2 regions of the Actinoplanes sp. NPDC024001 genome follow, and region 2 is predicted to be linked to the other one. Evidence: riboswitches for the same ligand, from Rfam matches in the RefSeq annotation. Region 2 holds a riboswitch; the other holds the start of a gene.
What was found. A riboswitch is a leader RNA that binds a small molecule or an ion and turns the genes downstream of it on or off. The one in region 2 is predicted to bind cobalamin.
Positions count from the first base shown of each region.

Region 1: linked by a shared signal. The riboswitch ahead of AB0F81_RS10440 (ribonucleoside-diphosphate reductase subunit alpha) and the one ahead of cobN (cobaltochelatase subunit CobN) in region 2 are both predicted to bind cobalamin.

Region 1 covers NZ_JBEZZB010000020.1:2,289-6,703, reverse strand. The annotation lists gene AB0F81_RS10440 (ribonucleoside-diphosphate reductase subunit alpha) at 1-2,231, opposite strand, end outside; cobalamin riboswitch at 2,355-2,569, opposite strand; gene AB0F81_RS10435 ((2Fe-2S)-binding protein) at 2,619-3,395, opposite strand; gene AB0F81_RS10430 (AraC family transcriptional regulator) at 3,494-4,363, shown strand; gene AB0F81_RS10425 (serine hydrolase) at 4,368-4,415, opposite strand, start outside.
Region 2 covers NZ_JBEZZB010000023.1:4,783-9,197, reverse strand. The annotation lists gene cobN (cobaltochelatase subunit CobN) at 1-2,658, opposite strand, end outside; cobalamin riboswitch at 2,689-2,826, opposite strand; gene AB0F81_RS11785 (precorrin-3B synthase) at 2,912-4,415, shown strand, end outside.

The sequences.
Region 1 (4,415 bases), on a different contig from region 2:
CTCGTCTTCAGGCCGGCTTTCCAGGCGTAGAGATACATCGACGAGAGCTTGTTGATGGTCGGCGCGGCCAGGAACAGGTTCAGCGACTGCGACTGGTCGATGAACGGGGCACGGGCGGCGGCCAGGTCGATCAGCGCCTTCTGCGGCAGTTCCCACGCGGTGCGGAAGAGCTCGCGCACGTCGGCGGGCATCTCGGCGATCGCCTGCACCGAGCCCTCGGCGCGCTTGATCTGCTCACGGATCGCGGCGGTCCACAGGCCGCGGGCCTTCAGCTCCCGTACCAGATAGGTGTTGATCTGCAGGAACTCGCCGGACATGGTCTCGCGCTTGAAGAGGTTGCTGACCTGCGGCTCGATGCATTCGTAGCAGCCGGCGATCGAGGCGATCGTCGCCGTGGGCGCGATCGCGATGAGCAGCGAGTTGCGCAGGCCGTGCTCGGCGATCGACGCGCGCAGCGCGTCCCAGCGCTCGGTCTGCGACACCGCGGCGCCCCACAGGTCGGGGTGCAGGTCGCCCCGGGCCGCGCGGGTCTCCGGATAGGCGGGATGAGCGCCGAAGCGGGAGGCCAGCTCGGCCGAGGACTCCAGCGCGGTCAGGAAGATCTCCTCCTGGACCCGGGTGGACAGCTCCCGGGCCTCGGCCGAGTCGAACGGCAGCCGCAGCGTGAAGAACGCGTCCTGCAGGCCCATCAGGCCCAGGCCGACCGGGCGCCAGCGCGGGTTCGACGCCGCGGCCTGCGGCGACGGGTAGTAGTTGATGTCGATGACCCGGTCCAGGTAGACGACCGCGGTGCGAACCGTCTCGCGCAGCCTCTCCCAGTCGACTCCCTCGGCGCTGGTGTGCGCGCCCAGGTTGATCGAGCCGAGGTTGCAGACGGCCGTCTCGTCGTCGTTGTTGACCTCGAGGATCTCGGTGCACAGGTTCGACAGGTGGATGACGTTGCCGGGGGCGCCGGTCTGGTTCGACAGGCTGTTGGAGCGGTCCTTGAAGGTCATCCAGCCGTTGCCGGTCTGTGCCAGGGTGCGCATCATCCGGCCGTACAGGTCGCGGGCCTTGACGGTCTTGACCGCCTTCTTCTCCGCTGCCCGGTAGGCCTCGGTGAACTCGTCGCCGAACAGGTCCGGCAGCGTTGGGGCGTCCGACGGGTCGATCAGCGACCAGTCGCCGTCGGCCTCGACCCGGCGCATGAACTCGTCCGGGATCCAGTTCGCCAGGTTGAGGTTGTGGGTGCGGCGCGACTCCTCACCGGTGTTGTCGCGCAGCTCCAGGAACTCCTCGACGTCCGGGTGCCACGGCTCCAGGTAGACGCAGGCCGCACCCTTGCGCCGGCCGCCCTGGTTGACCGCGGCGACACCGGCGTCGAGCGTCTTGAGGAACGGGACGATGCCGTTGGACTTCCCGTTGGTGCCGCGGATCAGGGCGCCCCGGCCGCGGATCCGCGACCAGGAGATGCCGATCCCGCCGGAGAACTTCGACAGCTTCGCGACCTGGTGGTACCGCTCGTAGATCGAGTCCAGCTCGTCCTTCGGCGAGTCGACCAGGAAGCACGACGACATCTGGGTGTGCCGGGTGCCCGAGTTGAACAGCGTCGGTGAGCTGGGCAGGTAGGCCAGCGACGACATCAGCCGGTAGAAGCCGATCGCCTCGGTGGCGGTCTGCGACAGGCCGCAGGCGACGCGCAGCAGCCAGTACTGCGGGGTCTCCACGACCTGCCGGGTCTGCGGGTGGCGCAGCAGGTAGCGGTCGGCGACGGTCCGCAGGCCGAAGTACTCGAAACGCAGGTCACCGGCCGGGTCGACGGCGTCGTCCAGCTTGCGGGCGTTGCTCGCCACGAACGCGGCCGTCTCGTCGCCGATCAGGCCGAGCGTGTGCGCGTACCGGATGGACTGGCTGAAACTCGCCACCTGCTGTCCGCGGACCTCCTTGTCCACGAACGCGGCGAGCAGCCGGGCGGCGAGCTTGGAATACTGCGGCTCCTCGCCGATCAGCTCGGCGGCCGTCTGAATGGACAGTTTGTCCAGCTCGGCGGTGGTGGCGCCGTCGTAGAGACCACTGATGGTCTTGGTGGCGACACGCAGCGGCTCGACCTCGCCGAGGTCGGCGACCCAGCGCTCCACCGCCTTGACGATCTTGTTGACGTCGACGGTCTCCAGGTCGCCGTTGCGTTTGCGCACCTGCATCGCGTGCCGGCGTTGCTCCGGCACCACGGTCTTCTCCGATGTGGCCGTCATGGCCCTCTCCTCGCGCCCTCTCGACAAGGCCGTCGGGCACGCGGGAGGACGCCACCGGACCGCAAGCAGCAGCCGGCGTTCTGGCGTCGGTCGTCCCACGCGACCTTCGACCGCCGCACGCCAGGCGGCGGGCGGCGCGCTGGCAGGTCTTCGGACTCGCGGGCATGACCGTACGGTCGCCTACTGGCCGTCGCTTCCCAGGCCCTCGCGGACCCAGTGCTTCATGACGGCGGTCGTTCCCACTCACCGCTGCGGGGCAGTCCCGGTTTCCCACCGGGTTCCCTGTTGCCTCGGACAGGCTTCGACTGCCTGCCCGAACCAGCTGCGGGAGACACCATATATGGGCGGCTGCCGAAAGTCACAGCCCCACATGGTGTGTCGGCTGCGTCACCGTGCCAAGATCGATCGCCAGTGCCGCCGCCGGGTCTCCTCGGGGGTCAGGACGCAGTCGCCGCAGGTGCCGCCGCCCGGGATGCGGTAGTAGAGGCAGCAGTTGCGGCGGACCAGGAACCAGCGGTCGCGGGCCGGGTCGGGCCGGTTCAGGGTGGCGGTGCCGCGCAGCGGAGGCAGCTCCAGCATCGCGCCGACGACGGCCGCGGTGCGCGCGGCGAGGGCCGGCTCAGCGTCGGTGATCATGCCGGTGGCGCCGCCCAGGGCGGAGGCCACATTGCCCCACAACACCTGCGGCGACAGGGTGAAGCGGTCCCGGAACACTTCAAGGATCGGCTCGGCAAGTCCTCGCACGACGGTGCCGGTCAGGACGGCCGCGACGGTCGCGGGATCCTGGCCGGCGCAGGTCTCGGCGGTTAGATCGCGGTAGGCGATCGGCATCGGGCCGCCGTCGACCGGCCGCCAGAACATCCGGTCGGCCCGCGCGCCCGGCAGGGCGTCACCGGCCACAGCGGCGGCGAGCGGCGGCGAGAGCAGCCGCGAGGCGAGGCCGAGGAACACGATGGAGGCGACCACCCGCTCGGCGATGTCGTCGGGTTCCAGACCGCCCATCCGGGCCAGGCTCCGCCGGGCGACATCGACCCGATCGGTGACCACACCGGGATCCAGCAGATCCGCCAGCGGCCGCCAGCCGGGCGTGCCGTCCCAGGGCTCCCACACGAAGTAGGGGCCGATCCGCGCGGCGGCGCGCAGGGCGGAATCAGATCTGCTCATCCGGTAACTATCGCTCGCGGCGGATGATCGGATCGAACCGGAACGGTCGGGCGCCGCGCGGGTGGCGGCGGCCAGAGTTGGTGGCGGAAGGAGGCCTCATGATCTCGGATCTGAACCGGCTCGTCGACCACGTGGAGCAGCACCTCACCGAGGAGTTCGACCTCGGCGCCGTGGCTCGCGACCTCGGCACGACCGCGTACCACCTGCGGCGGATGTTCTCGTCGCTGGCCGGCATGCCGCTGTCGGAGTACGTGCGGCGGCGCCGGATGACGGTCGCGGCCGCCGACGTCATCAGCGGCACCGGGGATCTGCTGAGCATCGCGGTCCGGCACGGGTACGGCTCGACAGAGGCGTTCGGGCGCGCGTTCCGGGCCGTGCACGGCGCCGGGCCCGGTGAGGTACGCCGGGACGGTGGCCCCCTTCGCAGCCAACCACAACTCAGGTTCCGCCTGACCGTCGAAGGGAGCACCCCCATGGACACCCGCATCGTCGAGCACCCCGCGTTCCGCCTCGTCGGGCACGCCACCCGGGTTCCGCTGATCCACCACGGCGTCAACCCGCACATCCAGCAGCACATCGCCGCGCTGCCGATGGAGGAGCACCTGCGGCTGAAAGCCCTGAGCAACACCGAGCCGGCCGGCCTCCTGCAGGTCACCGACGACCTGGACGAGGACCGTACGGAGGGCAGCGAGCTGACCTATCTGCACGGGGTCGCGGTCACCGACGGCACCGCACCGGCCGACGACCTCGACGCCATCGAGGTGCCGGCCGGCACCTGGGCGGTCTTCCGCAGCTCCGGGGCGTACCCGGACGCGCTGCAGCAGACCTGGGCGGCGACCGCCACCGAGTGGTTCCCGTCGAACCGCTGGCGGCTGCGGCCGGGCCCGTCGATGGTGGCCGTGCTCGACCGCGCCGAGGACTTCAGCACCGCCACCTGCGAGCTGTGGCTGCCGATCGAGCCGGCCTGACCCCCTAACCGGGCAGGGCGCGCAGGACCTCGAAGGTCTCCTGCTCGTCCTG
Region 2 (4,415 bases):
GACCGTCACGTCGATGCGGGGCCGGCCCAGCTCCTCGCGGGTGATCGGCTCGAGTCCGGTGACCCGCCGGGACGCCGGGTCCCAGACCGGGCGCACGCCGATCAGGGCGAGCACCTCGGCGATGTCGTCGCCGGCGGTCCGCATGGCGCTGGTGCCCCAGGCGGAGAGCCCGACCGAGCGCGGCCAGTCGCCGTAGTCGGCCCGGTAGCGCTTCAGCAGCGACTCGGCCATGGCCTGCCCGGTCTCCCAGGCGAGCGCGCTGGGGATCGCCTTCGGGTCGACCGAGTAGAAGTTGCGGCCGGTCGGCAGCACGTTGATCAGGCCGCGGAGCGGGGAGCCGCTGGGGCCGGCCGGAACGTATCCGCCGTCGAGGGCGTGCAGCACGTGGGTCAGTTCGTCGGTGGTCCGGGCGAGCCGGGGGACGATTTCCCGGGCGGCGAATTCCAGCACGCGGATTACTTCCGCTTTATCTGACAAATCCGCAATGCCGGAAGTGGGCCAGCCGCGGTCCTCCATCGCCGTCACCAGCGCCCGGGCCTGCGCCTCGATCGCGTCCGTCTCGGCCGTCGACGCGTCCTCCGGCAGGCCCAGCGCCTCCCGCAGCCCGGGCAGCGCCGCCACCTGGCCGGCCCACATCTGCCGGGCCCGCAGCATCGCCAGCACGAGGTTGATCCGGGCCTCACCGGCGGGCGCGGCGCCCAGCACGTGCAGGCCGTCGCGGATCTGCACGTCCTTGACCTCACACAGCCATCCGTCGATGTGCATGATGAAGTCGTCGAACTCTTCGTCGTCCGGACGGTTCGCCAGGCCGAGGTCGTGGTCCATCTTGGCGGCCTGGATCAGCGTCCAGATCTGCGCCCGGATCGCCGGCAGCTTCGCCGGGTCCAGCGTTGCGATGTTCGCGTGCTCGTCGAGCAGCTGCTCCAGGCGGGCGATGTCACCGTACGACTCGGCGCGCGCCATCGGCGGGATCAGATGGTCGACCAGGGTGGCGTGCGCCCGGCGCTTGGCCTGCGTGCCCTCGCCCGGGTCGTTCACCAGGAACGGGTAGATCAGCGGCAGGTCACCGAGCGCGGCGTCGGTGCCGTCCGACGCCGACATGCCCACGTTCTTGCCCGGCAGCCACTCCAGGTTGCCGTGCTTGCCCACGTGCACCACCGCGTGCGCGCCGAAGTCGTCGGCCAGCCACCGGTACGCCGCCAGGTAGTGATGCGACGGCGGCAGGTCCGGGTCGTGGTAGATGGCCACCGGGTTGGCGCCGAACCCGCGCGGCGGCTGCACCATCACCACCACGTTCGCGTCGCGCAGCGCGGCCAGCACGATGTCGCCGCCGTCCACGTAGAGCTCGCCCGGCGGCGGCCCCCAGTGCTGCTCGACGCTCTCCCGAAAGTCCTCCGGCAGGGTGGCGAACCACCGCTCGTAGCGCTCACCGGGGATCCGCACCGGGTTCCCGGCGAGCTGCTCCTCGGTCAGCCAGTCGGGGTCCTGCCCGCCGGCGGCGATCAGCGCGTGGATCAGGCTGTCCCCGTCGTAGTCGGTGAACGAGCCGACCCGGTAGCCACGCTCGGCGAGCGCGGCCAGCAGCGCCACCGTGGAGGCCGGCGTGTCGAGACCGACCGCGTTGCCGATCCGCGAGTGCTTGGTCGGGTAGGCCGACAGCATCACCGCGATCCGGCGCTCGGCGGGCGGGACGTGCCGCAGCCGGGCGTGCGCCACCGCGATCCCGGCGACCCGCGACGCCCGCTCCTCGTCGGCCACGTAGACCGACAGCCCATCCGGGTCGATCTCCTTGAACGAGAACGGCACCGTGATGATCCGTCCGTCGAACTCGGGGATCGCCACCTGCGTCGCCGCGTCCAGCGGCGACAGCCCGTCGTCGCTCGCCTCCCAGGCGGCCCGCGAGCTGGTCAGGCAGAGTCCCTGCAGGATCGGCACGTCCAGGTCGGCGAGCACGCCGACGTCCCACGCCTCGTCGTCGCCGCCCGCGCCGACCGTCGCCGGTTTCGTCCCGCCGGCCGCCAGCACCGTCACCACCAGCGCGTCCGCCTTGCGCAGCTCGGCGAGCAGCTCCGGCGGCGCGGTCCGCAGCGACGCCGTGTAGATCGGCAGCGCCCGCGCGCCCTTCGCCTCGATCGCCCGGCAGAGCGTCTCGACGAACGCCGTGTTGCCGGCCATGTGATGTGCCCGGTAATAGAGCACCGTGACGGTCGCCGGGCCGGTCACCGGCGCGGCCTCGCGGGCCAGCACGCCCCACTGCGGCGCGGCGACCGCGGGCGCGAAGCCGTTGCCGGTCAGCAGCACGGTGTCGGAGAGGAAGTCGTGCAGCGAGGCGAGGTTCTCCGGGCCGCCCTGCGCCAGGTAGGTGTGCGCGTCCGCCGCGACCCCGGCCGGCACCGTGGACAGCCGCATCAGCTCGGCGTCCGGCGCCTGCTCGCCACCGAGCACCACCACCGGCACGTCACCGGCGAGCAGCGTGTCCAGGCCGTCCTCCCAGGCCCGGCGGCCGCCGAGGATGCGCACCACCACGAGGTCGACGCCGTCGAGCAGGGCGGGCAGATCGGGCACCCCGGTGCGGGCCGGGTTGGCCAGGCGCCAGGCCGAGCCGCTGGCCCGGGCGCTGAGCAGGTCGGTGTCGGAGGTCGACAGCAACAGGAACACGCGCGCACTCCCCTCGGGGTCCGCGCCCCGGGTAGTCGGAACCACGGCGACCGGAGTTCCTGGCTCCCGGGTGTGTGCCCGGTGACAGTGGCGGGACCGCGCCGGACTCGCACCGGCTTCCTCCGCGGCGTCGCCGCTCGTAGAGACACCACCTTTGCGGTAGCCGGTGCCCGGCGTCAAGGCGAGGACGGGTCTGTGACGCTTGCGACCCGAGGATGCGGTTCTGTCGGGGGCCGCCCGTAGTATCCGGGCCGTGACTTCGCCCCGTACCGCCGACGTCGATGCCTGCCCGGGCGCGCTGCGGCTGCATGCCGCGGCCGACGGGTTGCTGGCGCGCGTCCGGCTGCCCGGGGGCATGCTGAGCGGAGCTCAACTGCGCGACCTGCGCGAGCTCACCGAGCGGTTCGGCGACGGCCGCCTGGAGCTGACCTCGCGGGCAAACCTGCAGATCAGAGCAGTGCGGGCCGAGCACGCGGAGACCCTGGCGGCCGGCCTGCGCTCGGCCGGCCTGCTGCCCTCGATCACCCACGACAACGTACGGAACATTGCCTGCCCGCCCCTCGCCGGCGCGGCTCTGCGGTCCCTGGTGACCGGGCTGGACGCCGCGATCTGCGGCGATCCGGAGCTGGCCCGGCTGCCGGGGAAATTCCTCTTCGCCGTCGGTCACGTCCCGCTCGCGGCAGACGTGAGCGCGGTGCCGGTGGAGGAGGGTTTCGCGGTCCGGTTCGCCGGCCACGACACCGGTCTGCGGGTCGGTGCCGAGCAGGTGGTGCCGGTTCTCATCGCGGCGGCGCACGCCTTCCTCACGGAGCGTTCGGAGCAGCGGGGCGGTGGGCCGGCGGTGTGGCGGTTACGTGAGCTGGCGGACGGGCCGGCCCGGGTGTCCGCACGGGTGGCGGCGGCTCTCGGTCTGGTCCCGGTCGGCATCCCATCGGCGGCGCCTGTTCCGGTGACCGAGCCGGGTGATCTCCTGGGCATCCTCGAGCAGCCCGATCAGGCCGTCCCGGCGCAGCCCGGCAAGGACGTCCGCGAGCGTGCGGACGGACGGTTCGCGGTCGGCGCGCTGGTGCCGTTGGGACAGCTCACCGACGTACCGATGAGGGTTTTGACGGAGGCCGGCCGGCTGGTCGTCACGCCCTGGCGCGGGGTGATCGTGCCGGATCTGCCGCGCGCCGCGGCAGTGGAGTGGGCCGAGCGCCTGGCCGCGGCCGGCCTGCCGACCGCGACCGCGTCGCCCTGGGTCGGCGTGACCGCCTGCGCCGGCCGCCCCGGCTGCGCGAAATCCCTGGCCGACGTGCGTGCGGACGCCGCCGCGGCGACCCGCTTCGTGGCCGGCCTGCCGGTGCACTGGGTGGGCTGCGGGCGGGCGTGCGGCAGCCCGGCGGGCCGTCACGTGCGCGTCGAAGCCACCAGCGACGGCTATCAGGTGAGCCGGCACCCGGTCCCGGGCAGGCCGCCGGCAGACCCCGCGCCGGCTGGCGCGACGCCGCCGGGCACCGCTTCGCAAGCCGAGCCGACAGGCGCGTCAGCACAGGCGGCACCCGGCTCGGCCGGCGGCGCGACGGTCGCTGCCCCGGCCGGAGCGGCGATGGCGCGGCCCGCACCGGCCGAAAGTGATCAAACCTTCGTCGGTGGCATTCCGCCCGGCCGGCCGAAGACCGGCGGCGTGGTTTGCGGCGAGACTGCGCCCTGCGGAAATGTGCCCGGCGGCGAGCCGGCGCAGCGGAGCGGGGCCGGCGGAACGGAGCGGTGGCGGG